3 regions of the Rhizobium sp. SG570 genome follow, and region 1 is predicted to be linked to each of the others. Evidence: predicted binding sites of a transcription regulator. Region 1 holds the regulator's gene; each other region holds the start of a gene.

Region 1 (5,520 bases):
GTCAGTCGCATCAGATCCTTTGTTTGGCGCCTGATCGAAGAGGAGGCCGCGCATGGTCGTGCCATCCTGTTTGCGCCGATCTATATGGGCCTCGGCGCGATCTTCTGGTTCAAGGCCGATATCGATCCGCCGCCGCAGACGGTCCTTGCTGCGCTCCTGGTCCTGGCTGGCAGCTTTCTTTTCAGGCGCGAAGCGGGCCGCGTGCTTCGGCATGTCCTCTTCGCCGGCATGCTGGTTTGTCTGGGCATGGCTCTGGCGCAATGGGAAAGCTGGCGGGCATCGACCGTCATGCTTGACTCGGCTGTGACCACGACCGTCACAGGTCGGATCGAAAGGCGAGAGTCCTACGATAACGGAGGTTGGCGATACGTCGTCAAAGTTGACAAGACAGAAAAGCCGGCCATTCGCAGACCGCCGGAGCGCGTCACCATTTTCGTGCGCAAACAGGCAGAACCGTTCAACCTCGGCGACCGCATCCAGGGCAAGGCGCGACTGACGCCTCCGGCCGGACCTGCTCTGCCTGATCTCAACGATTTCGCGTTCAGTTCCTATTTCAACGGCATCGGTGCAAACGGCTTTGCCTTTGGAAAGCCGACCCTACTGTCACCGGCCAGTGATGTCGCTGCGGATTCGGTGTCGGACAAGGCGGATATCTGGCTTGCCGGCCTGCGCAACAGCATAGGCGACAGGATTAGAAGGACCTTGCCCGGCGACACCGGCGCTTTCGCGGCCTCGCTTGTCACCGATGAGAGACGCGCGCTTTCGGACGAAACGACCGAAGCGCTGCGAATGGCCGGGCTCACGCATATCATTGCCATTTCCGGCCTCAACATGGCGCTTTCGGCCGGCATCTTCTATATCGGCCTGCGCTATCTGTTCAGCCTGTTTCCCGGCATGGCGCAGGCGTGGCCGACCAAGAAGATAGCCGCCTTCGGCGCGCTGGTAACCCTGACGGCTTACTATCTCATTTCCGGCTTTGGCGTGTCGGCCGAACGCGCCTTCATCATGATGGCGATCATGCTGGTTGCCGTGCTCTTCGACCGGCCGTCGATCAGTCTGCGCAACGTCGCGCTCTCGGCAATCGTCATTCTCAGCCTGTCGCCGTCGCAGGTGCTCGGACCGAGCTTTCAGATGTCCTACGCCGCGACGCTGGCGCTGGTATCCGGCTACACGCTTTGGAAACGGCGCCAGCATCGGGAAAATATTCTTTCGCGCTCCAGGCTCCTGAGCCCGCTGCTGTTCGTTACGCGCTTCTTCGGCGGCATATTGTCGACCTCCTTCATTGGCGGCGCGTCGACGGCGATCTTCTCGATCGAGCATTTTCACCGGTTGGCGACATACGGCCTTGCAGCCAATCTCGCTGCGATGCCGATCGTCTCCGTCGTCGTCATGCCGTTTGGCATGGCGGCCATGTTGCTTATGCCATTTGGTCTCGACGGGCCCTTTTGGCAAATCACCGGCGAGGGACTGGAGTTGGTCATCGCTATCGCCAAAACGGTGGCGGGATGGGGCGGCGATATTACCTTCGGCCGCCAGCCCGCCTGGCTTATGCCGACATTCATCGCAGGCTTTCTGCTCATGACGATGTTGCGAACGAGCGTGCGCCATGTTGGCCTGCTGTTGCTGCTTTCTTCCCTCGGCGTGGCAGCATTCGGCTCTGGCGTGCCCAAACCGGATCTCATGATTTCCGAGGATGGTGTTCTGGTTGCCTTGCGACAGGACGACATACTGGCAACAAATCGCGAAAGACCGCAGGCTTTCATTTTCGAACAGTGGCAGAGAGCGCTGGTTGCGAGCGAGCATCAACCTCCGACTATCCTTCCTGTTGACAGCCGCCTTCCCCAGATAAGCAAGACGGATCATCGCCGGCGATTGAGCGTCGAAGAGCAGGGCGCAGTTCGCAAGGCAATGGATGAAGCACTCGACCAGGCCATGCAGGGCAGTTTTGCTTGCCAAAAGGGCGCATGGTGCGTCGCGATGCTTGAAAATGGCGCGATGCTGGTCACCATCGAGGACGCAGCTTACCTGTCGCCGGCCTGCGATACGGCCAATATCGTCGTCACTCCCGTACGACTGCGCCTGGATCGCTGCCGCTCCGGCGCCATGCTTTTCACAGGCGCCACATTGCGGCAGACAGGGTCCATTGAGATGGACCTCAGCACCGACAAGCCAAATGTGGTAACTGCGTTCGAAAATCCACAGCGCCCATGGGCTCGGCACAGAACATACAATTGGCGCACAGGCACATTCGGCGCGCCGATCGTCCGAGCATCACCGGTCAGTGATAACGGCGAATGAGGCCAACGAGCTTGCCTTGCACCTTGACGCGATCCGGCCCGAAGATGCGGGTTTCATAAGCGGGATTGGCTGCCTCGAGCGCGATGGAGGCCCCCTTGCGGCGGAAGCGCTTCAACGTCGCTTCCTCGTCGTCGACGAGCGCGACGACGATATCGCCCGGATTGGCAGTCGTTGCATTGCGAATGATGACCGTATCGCCGTCAAAAATGCCGGCATCGATCATCGAATCGCCTCTTACTTCCAGCGCATAGTGCTCGCCCGAGCCGAGCATGTCGGCAGGGACGGTTATGTCGTGGGTATTATTCTGGATGGCCGAGATCGGAACGCCAGCGGCGATGCGGCCCATGACCGGTACCGAAACAGAACTGTTCTGGTCGTCGTTCGCAACTTTTGGCGGAGCAGGCGGCGCAACTGGCTGAGGTTTGCCGAGGCTGCCTTCGATGACGCTCGGCGAAAAGCCGCGGCGCGGCTGCAGGCTTGGATTATAGGCATCCGGCAGCTTGATGACCTCAAGCGCTCTGGCCCTGTTCGGTAGCCGGCGGATGAACCCTCGTTCCTCCAAAGCCGTGATCAGACGGTGAATACCGGATTTGGATGCAAGATCCAGCGCGTCCTTCATCTCGTCGAAAGATGGTGGCACGCCGGACTCCTTCATCCGTTCGTGAATGAAGAGAAGCAGTTCCTGCTGCTTGCGCGTCAACATCGTCTTGGAACCCCAGAATCGAGAAAAGCGTGAAACAAATCCAGAACGGACACTATATGTTCCATATGTGTTCCGCAAGTACTTAAATTTCGGTAAAGCTTTGCACGGACAGTTAAATATTCGACATCACTGGGTGGACCCGATAAAAGTCTCATATGGTTATATCCGCGCTAACATATCGGAAAACATAAGGAAATGCTGTTTAGCCCTTCATTGGGCGCATGCAGCCTACCTTGAGTAGCTGACGCATGGATGAAAGCCATTTTCACGACATGCGATTCCGGTACCGATCAAAGAATCAGCCGCATGATCTAGCGTCTTCGACAGGACATGCGGTCGTCTTGCGCCTCTATCGTCTTGCTTTCATCTTGAATTGGAGGATGGATGGGCGCAAACCTGCGGGCGCAGGAAAATAGGAGACATCATGACTTTGTCGCCGCATCCGCTGGATCATCTCGTATTGCCGACCGTCAATCTCGCTTTGGCGCGCGAGCGGCTCGGCAAGCTCGGTTTCACCGTCGCGCCCGACGCCCGGCATCCGTTCGGCACCGAGAATGCCTGTGTCTTCTTTGCGGACAAGACCTATCTTGAACCGCTGGCAGTGGCATCCCCTGAGCAATGTGAGGAGAGCGTCGGCGCGGGGAATGTCTTCGTTGCGCGCGATCAGGCCTATCGCTTCCGGCTCGGTGAAGACGGCTTTTCAGCCGTGGTGTTCGGCTCGGAGGATGCTGTCGCCGATGACGAGCGCTTTCGGGTAAGCGCCATCTCGGCGGGACGCATGCTGGATTTCTCGCGTCCCATGAAAATGCCGGATGGAACCGAGACCGTCGCCGGTTTTCGTCTCGCTTTCGCCGCCGATCTGCGTGCGCCGGATTTTCTGGCCTTCTGCTGCCAGCGCATCAATCCGCTGCCCGCCGATCGCAGCGTGCTGGAGCGCCATGAAAACGGCGTCACCGGCATTGCGCGGGTGGCGATATCGACACCCACCCCGGCCGCGTTCCGCACTTTCTTCGAAGCGATCGTCGGTGAACCCTGGATATCGGAACATTCTTTCGGTCTGACGATCAGGGCGGCCAATGCCGATATCGAGCTCCTGACGCCGGCAGGCATGGAAGCGTTTTACGATTTGCCTGTTCACTCGGACGATCCCGGCTTGCAGGCGCGCGCAATCCTTTTCAAAACACGCGATCTTTCCGTGACATCGTCGCATTTCGCTGCTAACGGCGTCACCTACACGCGTAAGAACAATCGTATATTGACAAGGCTGGCCCCCGGACCGGGCGCCCTGTTCGCCTTCGAGGAGATAGCATGAGCACGAATTCTGAAGTGATCGTCGGCGAGGGAGCCTCCAAGGTTCTGTTTTCCAACACCGCCAAGCTGTCGCTTATTGCTGGTCCGTGTCAGATGGAAAGCCGCGAGCATGCTTTTATGGTTGCTGGCGTCCTGAAGGAACTCTGCGGCAAGCTTGGCATCGGCCTTGTCTACAAATCCTCCTATGACAAGGCGAACCGGACTTCGCTCTCCGGCAAGCGCGGCATCGGCCTTGAAAAATCCATGGAAGTCTTTGCCGATCTGAAAAAGGAATACGGTTTTCCGGTCTTGACCGACATTCACACGGAAGAGCAGTGTGCTGTCGTCGCCAAGACGGTCGATATCCTGCAGATCCCGGCCTTCCTGTCGCGCCAGACAGACCTGCTGGTTGCCGCCGCCAAGACCGGCCGCGTCGTCAACGTCAAGAAGGGACAGTTTCTGGCTCCCTGGGACATGAAGAACGTGCTTGCCAAGCTGAACGACAGCGGTAACCCGAACATTCTTCTGTGCGAGCGCGGCGCCTCCTTCGGCTACAATACGCTGGTCTCCGACATGCGCTCGCTGCCGATCATGGCGGCGATGGGCGCGCCGGTGATTTTCGATGCGACCCATTCCGTGCAGCAGCCCGGCGGGCAGGGCGGTTCGACGGGCGGCGATCGCCGATTCGTCGAGACGCTGGCGCGCGCCGCCGTCGCCGTTGGCGTCGCCGGCGTTTTCGTCGAGACGCATGAAGATCCGGACAATGCGCCGTCGGACGGCCCGAACATGGTCTATCTGAAGGATATGCCGCGGCTTCTTGAGAAGCTGCTTGCCTTCGACGCCATCGCCAAGGCTTGAGAAATATCAGGCATTCAACAGGCTGACATGTATTTGCGTTACGGGGCCTGAAGGAGTGCGAAATCGGGGTGCGGAGCGGCATTGTAATTTCCGCGTCTTCGATTAAGACCATTTCAATCGATTTATAAACCAGCGAGCAGGAAGCTATCATGACCGCAATCACCGACATTATCGCCCGCGAGATTCTCGACAGCCGTGGCAATCCGACTGTCGAAGTCGATGTCTACCTCGAAGATGGCAGCATGGGCCGCGCGGCGGTTCCGTCGGGTGCGTCGACTGGCGCGCATGAAGCCGTCGAGCTTCGCGACGGCGGCAAGCGCTATCATGGCAAGGGCGTGGAGAAGGCTGTCGAAGCCGTCAATACCGAGATA
Region 2 (5,520 bases), on a different contig from region 1:
ACGCACCGTCGGCGCTGACCTCGGCGCCGATGCGATCCAGAAGGGCATCTATAGCGGCCTGGTAGGCTTCGTCCTGGTTGCCGCCTTCATCTTCGTGCTTTATGGCGCCTGGGGCATTCTCGCGAATTTTGCACTGCTCGTTCACACGATCCTGACCTTCTCGGCCCTGACGCTGGTCGGCGCCACGCTGACGCTGCCCGGCATCGCCGGCATCGTCCTCGGTATCGGCCTTGCGGTTGATGCCAACGTTCTCATCAACGAGCGTATCCGCGAAGAAACCCGCAAGGGCCGCGGCGCCTTCGCCGCTATCGATAACGGCTTCAAGAAGGCTTATTCGACGATTATCGACGGCAATATGACGGCCCTGATCGCGGCCGCCATCCTGTTCTACTTTGGCTCCGGCCCGGTTCGCGGCTTTGCCGTGACCATGGGGCTCGGCCTCATTATCTCGATGTTCACCTCCGTCGCCTTCGTGCGCGTCGTGATGATCGCCATCACCCGTCGCCGCAAGCTGAAGGTGCTCAACATCAGGCCGCTGATCCCCTTCAGCCCCTATGACAGGCACATTCACTTCATGAAGGCCCGCTTCTTTGGCGTCACCGTCTCGGCGATCCTGTCGATCGCCTCGGTGGTGCTATTCATCCATCCAGGCCTCAACTACGGCGTCGATTTCCGCGGCGGCATCCAGATGTCGGTCAAGACCAAGGACGCGGCCGACTTGTCGACGTTCCGCCAGGGGCTGAACACACTCGGCCTCGGCGAAATCTCACTGCAGTCTTTCGGCGACAACAACAGCATCCTTGTCCGCGCCCAGCGCCAGGACGGCGGCGAAGAGGCACAGACAGCAGCGGTGACCAAGCTCAAGGCGGAAATCACCAAGATCGACCCAGCCGCGACCATTGAAGGCACCGATGTCATCGGTCCGAAGGTCTCGGGCGAGCTTGCCTGGGCCGGCATCCTGTCGGTCGTGATCGCCAGCCTGGCGATGCTCGTCTACATCTGGGTGCGGTTCGAATGGCCGTTCGCGGTCGGCGCCATCGTCACGCTGGTGCTCGACGTCACCAAGGCGATCGGCTTCTTCGCGATCACCGGCCTCGATTTCAACCTCACGGCCATCGCCGCGATCCTGACGCTTGTAGGATATTCGGTGAACGACAAGGTCGTGGTCTATGACCGTATGCGTGAAAACATGCGGCTCTACAAGTCGATGCCGCTGCGCGAGATCATCGACAAGTCGATCAACGAGACCCTGGCGCGAAGCCTCTATACCAACGCCACCGCCTTCCTGGCGCTGGTGCCGATGGCGATCTGGGGCGGCAGCGCCGTCTCCAGCTTCGCGATCCCGATGGTGTTCGGCATACTTGTCGCTGGCGCCTCGTCGATCTTCATCGCAGCACCCATCCTGCTCTTCCTCGGCGACTGGCGCCGCCGTCACGCCAAGACAGTTGCCAACGACGAGAAGCCGGCGGACGGCAAGTCCGGCAAGGATAATAAGCAGGTCCCCGCCGCGGAATAAGCGGCAGCGCGATTGGAACAGGACATGCCCGGCCTCCGGGCATGTCCACTGGCGTCCACACTGGACACCGGGGCGTTCTTTCCGTCCGGAATTGCGCAAAGCAAAAACATAGAGCGGTTAAGCGATTCAGTGAAACGCCTAGCCGCTCTAAGTCTTTTCCGGAGAAGTCCGGTCGATCACGGACATGATTTCGCGGACACAAGAGCCGCTTCAGCAATCATATCGACAGTGGATATGGAAGCGCTCTCGCCGGCTCCGGCGGGCCGATGGGGCGTGGTACCCTGCTGCGGTGACAGGTAATTCTGCAGGAGGCCACCATAGACGACAGCAACCCTGCCGATTTCCGATTTGGCGGAGGCATGTGCCAAAGCTTTGGGCGAGGCGTGCATGAAGCCGTTCAAAGCACCAAGGCTACTCGCCGATTTGGCTTTTGACGTCGAAGCATCGCTCGCCGATGCGTCCTGAGCGGAATTGTCGGCGTTTTTGCTATTTGCATGGCTACTGCCACTGCCATTGCCATTGCCGTTGCCAGCGCCATTGCCATTGCCATTGTTGGCGAGAGCAGGAGAAGCGACAAGAACTGCGCCAAGCAGGATTGCGGAGACGGATCACGCGAGGAAATTTGTGTGATGTGTGATAAGCACGTGGTTCTCCCAACCAGACCCCGGCAACTTTCCTTTCATCGCTTCATGACTACGGATATGGCGGGAGATCGAGTCTCTAGATGGACGGCATATGCAATGGCAGCCCGGGTCGCGGCGCCGTTATCTTTTCCACAGCACCATTGTCCTGCTCGCTGACGAGCAAATGCTTGCCGTCGACAGTAAAGGCAATCTTGCCGGGCCGCGCGCCGTTCGTGCGGATATGGCCCGCCATCCTGCCCTCGGTATCGACAAGCGAAATTTCGCCCAATCCGTACATGGCGCAATAGAGCACGCCGCTGCGATCGAAAGCGATGCCGGCCGGCCCGCGCAACGCGTTGACGGTGGGCGATGTCATCGACTGCGCGAACATCTCCTGCCGCCCGCCGACGATCTGCCGATGAATTTTTCCGGTCAGGGTCTCGCTGTAATAGAGCAGCCCGTCGGCGCTGAAGGCGATGCCATTGGCAAGGAGCAAGCCCGCGGCCAAGACCCTGATGACGCGGCCTTCGGCGGGATCGATCTGATAGACGCAGCCATTGTAGGCCGCCTTGAAGAAATCCGGATGAATATGGCCGCCTTCGAGCAGATCGGCGGTGCGGATGCCCGAATCGGTCATGTAAAGCAAGCCGTCAGGCCCGAAAGCGAGATCGTTCGGATGGAGAAACGAGCCGTCAGCGCCACCTTCGATCACCTGCAGCACCCGGCCCTGCGGCGAGAGCCTGACGAGGGAATGCTCTGGGCCGTCGGTTATCCAGAAGCAGCCATCGCCGTCGATCGCAATCCCGGTCGGACGACCACCGATCCGACAAACTTCTCGATGCGCACCGCTAGTGTCGAAAAGCTTCAGACCGCGGCGGGTATGATCCATCTCAACGAGCGCGATGCGCCCATCCGGCAAAGCCACCAGTCCGCCCGGCAGATGCAGCCCAGTGGCGATCGTTTCGTTCATATTCTGAAACCTTCACTCAACGCACTGCTGAAACCCAAAACTCAAGATGCGCGCCATAATGATACATAAGCATGAGGATAGTCCTTTTCGAGCCATGCCTGACCAAATCCGGGTAGGATTCTTGCGCAAAAGATCACATCCCCAGCGAATCCCACAAATCTTGACAGGTTTAGGCAATTCGGAACATCCATAGAACGTCCGGATCATTTCGCCGATTCGATTCGTCGCCGATTTGCGCCTGGCGCGCCCTTCATCCGAGGCATTCAGGAGAGTTCATGAGCGCGGCCTATCTGGAAAAGCTGAACCCGGAGCAGCGACTGGCGGTGGAGCACGGTACAACGGCCGGCGACGGCCACGTCGCAGGGCCACTGCTTGTCATCGCCGGGGCCGGATCCGGCAAGACCAATACGCTTGCTCATCGTGTTGCGCATCTGATCGTCAAGGGCGCGGACCCACGCCGGATCCTGCTGATGACCTTCTCGCGCCGTGCCGCCGCCGAAATGGGCCGCCGTGTCGAGCGAATCTGCCGCGAGGTGATCGGTGCCAATGCGGGTATTACAGCCGATGCGCTCGCCTGGAGCGGCACGTTTCACGGCATCGGCGCACGTCTTCTGCGAGATTATGCCGAGCAGATCGGGCTCGATCCGGCCTTCACGATCCACGACCGGGAAGACAGCGCCGACCTCATGAACCTCGCGCGCCACGACCTCGGCTTTTCCAAGCTCGAAAGCCGCTTTCCGACCAAGGCGACATGCCTTGCCATCTATTCACGCTCCGTCAATTCGGAAGCGCCGCTCGCAGAGATGCTGCGCGACTTCTTCCCATGGTGCGCGACCTGGGAACAACAATTGCGCGATCTCTTCGCCGCCTATGTCGAGGCGAAACAGGCGCAGAATGTGCTCGATTACGACGATCTGCTGCTCTACTGGGCGCATATGCTTCAAGAGCCGCTGATCGCCGAGGATATCGGCGGTCGTTTCGACCATGTGCTCGTCGACGAATACCAGGATACCAACCGGCTGCAATCGTCGATCCTGCTGGCGCTGAAACCGGATGGCCGCGGCCTGACCGTTGTCGGTGACGATGCGCAATCGATCTACTCCTTCCGCGCGGCGACGGTGCGCAACATCCTCGACTTCCCGAAAGCCTTCACGCCCGCTGCCGATATCGTGACGCTCGACCGCAATTACCGCTCGACGCAGCCAATCCTCGCCGCCGCCAATGCTGTCATCGATCTTGCTTCCGAGCGCTTCACCAAGAATCTGCGCACGGAACGGCAAAGCGTCGAGCGACCGCGACTGGTGACGGTGCGCGACGAAAGCGATCAGGCGCGTTATGTCGCCGATGAAGTGCTGGAAAATCGCGAGGGCGGCACCAGGCTCAAACAGCAGGCGGTGCTGTTCCGCACCTCAAGTCATAGCGGGCCGCTGGAAGTGGAGCTTACCCGCCGCAATATCCCCTTCGTCAAATTCGGCGGGCTGAAGTTTCTCGATAGCGCCCATGTCAAGGACATGCTGGCCGCGCTGCGTTTCGCCCAGAACCCGCGTGACCGGGTGGCGGGCTTCAGGCTGATGCAGCTTCTGCCCGGCGTCGGCCCCTCCACGGCGCAGCGCGTGCTCGACCAGATCGGCGAACATGCCAATCCGATCGCCGCCCTCGCCGAGCTTCCGACGCCGCCGCGCACGGGCGATGACTGGACCGTCTTTGTCGAGACGATGCGAGACGTGAAGAGCGGCAAGGCCGGCTGGCCGGCGGAAATCGGGCTGGTGCGGCAATGGTATGAACCGCATCTGGAGCGGGCGCACGAGGATGCCGCGACGCGCCAGGCGGATCTCGTCCAGCTTGAGCAGATTGCCGCCGGCTATGGTTCGCGCGAGCGTTTTCTGACCGAACTGACGCTCGATCCGCCGGATGCCACCAGCGACCAGGCCGGCGTGCCGCTGCTCGACGAAGACTATCTGATCCTGTCGACCATCCATTCCGCCAAGGGGCAGGAGTGGACAAAGGTCTTCATCCTCAATGCCGTCGACGGCTGCATCCCCGCCGATCTCGCCGTCGGATCATCCGCCGAGATCGAGGAGGAGCGGCGCCTGCTCTATGTCGCGATGACGCGGGCCAAGGACAATCTCGATCTCGTCACGCCGCAACGGTTCTTCATTCATGGCCAGCATGCGCAGGGCGACAGGCATGTCTTTGCCTCGCGCACGCGCTTCATCCCGGCGACATTGCTGCAATTCTTCGAAGTCTGCGGCTGGCCACAGGCGCGGGCGGAAAGCCCTGCCGCCATTCGAGCCCGGCAGGTGCGCGTCGATGTCGGCGCGCGCATGCGCGGCATGTGGCGGTGAGTTCAAGCTCATTCTTTGAGGCTGTTGCTCGGCAAAGAGCCCCTCGCCCTCGCCCGGCTCGCTGGG
Region 3 (5,520 bases), on a different contig from region 1:
GCACAATGCCGATGAAGCAGGGCCGCGTCTGCTGCAGGCGCTGGAGGCCGGCCGTTCAGTGGCGCTGGTCTCCGACGCCGGCACACCGCTCGTCTCCGATCCCGGCTATAGGCTGGCCCGGCAAGCCATTGAGGCGGGATACAAGGTCGTTCCGATTCCGGGCGCCTCGGCGCCGCTGGCGGCTCTCGTCGGCTCCGGCCTGCCCAACGATGCCTTCTTTTTTGCCGGCTTTCTGCCAGCGAAAGACAAGGGCAAGAGGGACCGGCTGGCGGAGCTTGCGGGCATCCCCGCGACCCTTATCTTCTTTGAATCGCCGCATCGTATCGCCGCCACGCTTGCCGCCGCCGCCGATGTGCTCGGGACCGAACGCCCAGCCGCCGTCTGCCGCGAGCTCACCAAGACCTTCGAGGAATTCCGCCGCGGGTCGCTCGCCGACCTCGCCGCCTTTTACGACAAGGTCGACAACGTCAAGGGCGAAATCGTCTGGCTCGTCGGCCCGCCGGCGGAGAGCGTGACGGCCGAGGCTGATGTCGATGCCATCCTTGCCGACCTCGCGGGAACAATGCCGACGGCGAAGGCCGCAGCGGAAGCCGCCCGGCTGACCGGCCTGCCGCGCAAGGAGCTTTATCAACGGCTTCTCGACATGAAGGGGCCGCATGGGTGAGCCGGACGAAAGGCTGAAACGGCAGAAGGCCTGGCGGCGCGGCCATGTGGCCGAATATCTGGCGGCGGCCTTTCTGCTCTTCAAAGGTTATCGCATCCTGGCCGTCCGTCATCGCACCAAGCTTGGAGAGATAGACATCGTGGCCCGCAAGGGCGATCTCGCCGTCTTCGTCGAGGTCAAGTCCAGGCGAGGCGCGCAGGAGGCGATCGACGCCGTTTCCTTCTCTTCGCAAAAGCGCATCCGCGCCGCCAGCGACCTCTGGCTGGCGCGGCAACCGGATTTCGCCCGTCTGTCGCAACGCTACGACATCGTCGCCATGCTGCCCGGACGCTGGCCGCGGCATTTTCCGGATGCCTTTTGAGGACAGCGTTACAGGAACGTCACAAAATCAGCCTATTGGCGGGCGAAACGCGTTCGCGATCTTTTCGCCGGCGCTCTTCATCTCGTTTCGACAGGCTTCCCCATGATCCGCAGCACCGTTTCCGCTTTCTCCGTTCCTTCGCAAGAGGAGCGCAAAAGCTTCATATCGCTCGAAAAGACGCCGGCCGTTCACGCTGCTGTCCTGGCATCGCTTGCCTGCATGAATACGGTGCGGATCGGCGGCGCTGCGGCGAAGACTGGCGCTTTGTCCTTCCCCTTCACGGTCGCGGCCTGGAACCTCGAACGTTGCCTTTTTCCGGAGGAAGCCGCGGCCAAGCTGCGGACGACTGAAGCGCCGCTGGTGCTGCTTTCGGAGATGGACTACGGCATGGCCCGCACCGAGCAGCGTGACCCGACCGCCGTCATCGCCGGCGAACTTGCCATGAACTACGCCTATGGCGTCGAATTCCTGGAACTCAGTCTCGGCTCGGAAATCGAGCGTTCCTACTGCCGTGACGACTTCAACGAAAAAGGCTTTCACGGCAATGCTTTGATGGCTTCCGTTGCCCCCACGGATGCTTTCCTCTTCCGGTTGCCGGGTGAAGCCGTCTGGTTCAATGACGACAATGAGCAGCCGCGTGTCGGCGATCGCTGCGCCGTCGGCGCGATCGTCGGAACCGAGGCCGGCTCTTTCGTCGCCGTTTCGGTCCATCTCGAAAGTGTGGCAACTGCTGCCTATCGCGAGCGGCAGACGGCGGCGCTGATCGACGCCGTCGAGGCCTTTGCGCCCGGCCTTCCGATCCTGATCGGCGGCGATCTCAACACCGGCAATCATACCGGCGGCGACTTCTCGACCGATACTCTCTTCGCCATGGCTGAGAGCCGCGGCTTCGAATGCCATGGCGGCCCGCTCGATCAGACAAGCACGCGCCCAAGCCTTATCACCCGCTTTCCCGATCGCGCCATGAAGCTCGACTGGTTCCTGAGCCGGGGCCTGAAGATCAGCGAAAGCCATCTCGTTTCCTCGCTGAACGAGGACGGCAAGCCGCTTTCCGATCATGACATGATCGTCTGCACCATCGAGGGTTTTGCTGCCTGATCGTTGCAACCGTTAAAATGCGAGGTTTTTCCTGAACCGCGCCGTTACCTCTTCCATGCCATGAAGGTCGTGACGCGCATGGAATTGGGGGATTGCATGGTCTTGAAATTGATGTTGGCGAGCATGGCCGCATTCGCGGTTCGTGCCGCTCCGGTGGTGGCATTGCCACAATCGAAGAACTTCGTGGCCGGTTCTGCCGGTGAGATGGAAATGAAACCGGCGCCGATCGAACCGTCCTGGATTGTGGCCGGCGCGCCGGTCGCCCGCATTGCCGAGCATTCGCGCGGGCAGGACGATGCCGCGCTGACGGCGCTGTGGGATTGCACGGCGGGCGAGTTTCGCTGGTACTTCGGCTGGGACGAAACGGTGATGATCCTCGAAGGCGAGGTGCATATCACCACGGAGGACGGCGTCGAACGCACGCTCAATGCCGGAGACGTCGCCTATTTTGCCGGCGGCACATGGGCGACGTGGCGCATCGATCGCTATCTGCGCAAGGTGGCCTTCTGCCGCAAGCCGTTCCCGAAGCCGTTGACCATGGCCTATCGCCTGCGCAATCTCGTCAGGCAGGGCGGCACCCAGGGTCTTGCAGCCTGAGCGCGGCGAGCCTCTGCGGAAGCTCTTGAATAGCCGTTGCGTTTGAAGGCGGGCCGACCTACATCTGTCCGCGAATTCGAGCGAGGGCTGACTATGGCGAAGATTAGGAATGTCGCGGTCCAGATGGACCATGTCCGGGGCATCAACATTGCGGGCGATTCGACCTTCGCCATGAGCCTCGAGGCCCAGAACCGCGGCTACAAACTTTTCCATTATACGCCGGAACAGCTGAGCATGCGCGACGGCAAGGTCTATGCCTCCGTCGAGCCGATGATCCTGCGTGACGTCAAGGGCGATCATTTCGAGCTTGGCGAGCCGGAACGTGTCGATCTCTCAACCATGGATGTGGTGTTGCTTCGCCAGGATCCGCCCTTCGACATGGCCTATATCACCTCGACGCATCTCTTGGAGCGCATCCATCCGAAGACCCTCGTCGTCAACGATCCCGCCTGGGTGCGCAACTCGCCGGAAAAGATTTTCGTCACCGAATTCGCCGATCTGATGCCGAAGACGCTGATCACCCGCGATGCCGGCGAAATCCGCCGCTTCCGCGAGGAGATGGGCGACATCATCCTGAAGCCGCTTTACGGCAATGGCGGCGCCGGCGTTTTCCACTCGACGCGCGACGACCGTAATTTGTCATCTCTGCTTGAAATGTTCGGCCAGCTCTTCCGCGAGCCCTTCATCGCCCAGCAATACCTGCCTGACGTGCGCAAGGGCGACAAGCGCATTATCCTCGTCGACGGCGAGCCTGTCGGCGCGATCAACCGCGTGCCGGCCGAACATGACAGCCGCTCCAACATGCACGTCGGCGGTCGCGCCGAGGCCACCGAGCTGACGGCGCGCGAACAGGAAATCTGCGCCCGCATCGGTCCGGCGCTGAAGGCCCGCGGCTTCCTGCTCGTCGGCATCGATGTCATCGGCGACTATATGACCGAGATCAACGTCACCTCGCCGACAGGCATCCGCGAAGTGAAGCGTTTCGGCGGCGCCGATATCGCCAGCCTGCTCTGGGACGCGATCGAATCCAAGCGGGCCTGATCGGCGGATCTGTCCACTCATTCCAGCCCATGACCTGAGAAGCCGGCGCTTGGTCGCCGGCCGATTTATGATGTCTATGTTCATTTATTGTTCTTGTTTCATTCCTTGTCTTGTGCCAGATTGCAACCCATAGTTTGCTGGTCAGGGCAAGTAGCGGCAAACGAGTCCGATGACAGGGGGCAGGGCATGGTGGCGCGCGTCAGTACGGTTGCGTTTCAGGGTATCGAGGGCGTGCCCGTCGAGGTTCAAGTGATGATCGCGCCGGGCAAGGTGCTGATGCACATCGTCGGCCTGCCTGACAAGGCGGTGGCCGAAAGCCGCGAACGGGTCCAGGCCGCACTCCACGCCTCCGGCCTGGCGCTGCCGCCGAAGAAGGTGACGGTCAACCTTGCGCCGGCAGACCTGCCGAAAGAAGGCAGTCACTTCGATCTTGCCATCGCTCTCGGCCTGATGGCAGCCCTCGGCGCAATCCCGGCCGATGCACTATCCTCCTATGCCGTCATCGGCGAGCTCAACCTCGATGGCACGATTGCTCCCGTCGCGGGCGCCTTACCGGCGGCGATCGCCGCCAATGCCGTGGGCAAGGGGCTGATCTGCCCCGCCGAGAGCGGGCCGGAAGCCGCCTGGGCGGGCAAGGAGATCGATATTCTCGCGCCCCGCAGCCTGATCGCGCTCGCCAATCATTTCCGCGGCACACAGGTCCTGTCCCGCCCGGAGCCGTCGATCCGCGCCGCCGCCGCCAATCTGCCCGATCTTGCCGACATCAAGGGGCAGGAGAGCGCCAAGCGCGCGCTGGAAGTGGCGGCAGCAGGCGGTCACAATCTGCTTTTCGTTGGCCCGCCCGGTTCCGGCAAGTCGATGCTCGCCTCGCGCCTGCCGTCGATATTGCCGCCATTGTCGACGGCGGAACTGCTCGAAGTGTCGATGATCCATTCCGTCGCAGGCCAGCTTTCGGGCGGCAAGCTCTCCGACCGGCGGCCCTATCGCGCGCCGCATCATTCCGCCACCATGGCAGCGCTCGTCGGCGGTGGTCTGCGCGCCAGGCCCGGTGAGGCCTCGCTCGCCCATCACGGCATTCTCTTTCTCGATGAGCTGCCGGAGTTCTCACCGCAGGCGCTCGATGCGTTGCGCCAGCCGCTGGAGACCGGCGAATGCGTCATCGCCCGCGCGAACCATCGCGTTTCCTACCCCGCCGCCATCCAGCTCGTCGCGGCGATGAACCCTTGCCGATGCGGCATGGCCGGCGAACCGGGCCACACCTGCGCCCGCGGGCCGCGCTGCGTGAGCGATTATCAGGGACGCATTTCCGGCCCCTTGCTTGATCGCATCGATATTCGCATCGACGTGCCCGCCGTTTCCGCCGCCGATCTGATCCGGCCGACGACGGCGGAAAAGAGCGCCGATGTTGCGTTGCGTGTTGCTCGCGCCCGGGAGCGGCAGCGAGAGCGTTTCGAGAGCGCCGGCATGAAGGGGATCGTCACCAATGCCCGCTGCTCGACCGCGATGATCGAAACCATCGCCGAGCCGGATGCCGCCGGCCTGCAATTGCTGCGGGATGCGGCGGAGAAGATGAAGTTTTCGGCTCGCGGCTATCACCGCATCCTCAAGGTGGCGCGCACGCTCGCCGATCTCGACGACAAGCCGACCGTCGGGCGCATTCATCTGGCCGAAGCCATCTCCTATCGCATTGCTGGCGAGCGGCTGACCGCGGCTGCGTGAAACCCGCAAGGACCAGAAATGACAAAGGGCGCCGCGGCGC

Evidence for each region. Region 1 encodes LexA, which represses DNA repair genes until DNA is damaged. Its sites were predicted from a motif close to TGTTCNNNNTGTGTTCNG; they were not measured.
Region 2: FHT28_RS27810 (ATP-dependent helicase) is a predicted target of LexA. The motif match lies at 3,289-3,306, and genes of this name have one in related genera.
Region 3: FHT28_RS14475 (YifB family Mg chelatase-like AAA ATPase) is a predicted target of LexA. The motif match lies at 3,839-3,856, and genes of this name have one in related genera.

What each region holds. Positions count from the first base shown of each region.
Region 1 is NZ_JAAZQI010000002.1:586,416-591,935, forward strand. It holds gene FHT28_RS06690 (ComEC/Rec2 family competence protein) at 1-2,298, shown strand, start outside; gene lexA (transcriptional repressor LexA) at 2,279-3,001, opposite strand; gene FHT28_RS06700 (VOC family protein) at 3,426-4,313, shown strand; gene kdsA (3-deoxy-8-phosphooctulonate synthase) at 4,310-5,149, shown strand; gene eno (phosphopyruvate hydratase) at 5,299-5,520, shown strand, end outside.
Region 2 is NZ_JAAZQI010000017.1:83,060-88,579, reverse strand. It holds gene secD (protein translocase subunit SecD) at 1-1,516, shown strand, start outside; gene FHT28_RS27815 (SMP-30/gluconolactonase/LRE family protein) at 2,237-3,109, opposite strand; gene FHT28_RS27810 (ATP-dependent helicase) at 3,385-5,454, shown strand.
Region 3 is NZ_JAAZQI010000006.1:140,351-145,870, reverse strand. It holds gene rsmI (16S rRNA (cytidine(1402)-2'-O)-methyltransferase) at 1-664, shown strand, start outside; gene FHT28_RS14495 (YraN family protein) at 657-1,025, shown strand; gene FHT28_RS14490 (endonuclease/exonuclease/phosphatase family protein) at 1,128-2,123, shown strand; gene FHT28_RS14485 (cupin domain-containing protein) at 2,220-2,720, shown strand; gene gshB (glutathione synthase) at 2,814-3,761, shown strand; gene FHT28_RS14475 (YifB family Mg chelatase-like AAA ATPase) at 3,948-5,480, shown strand.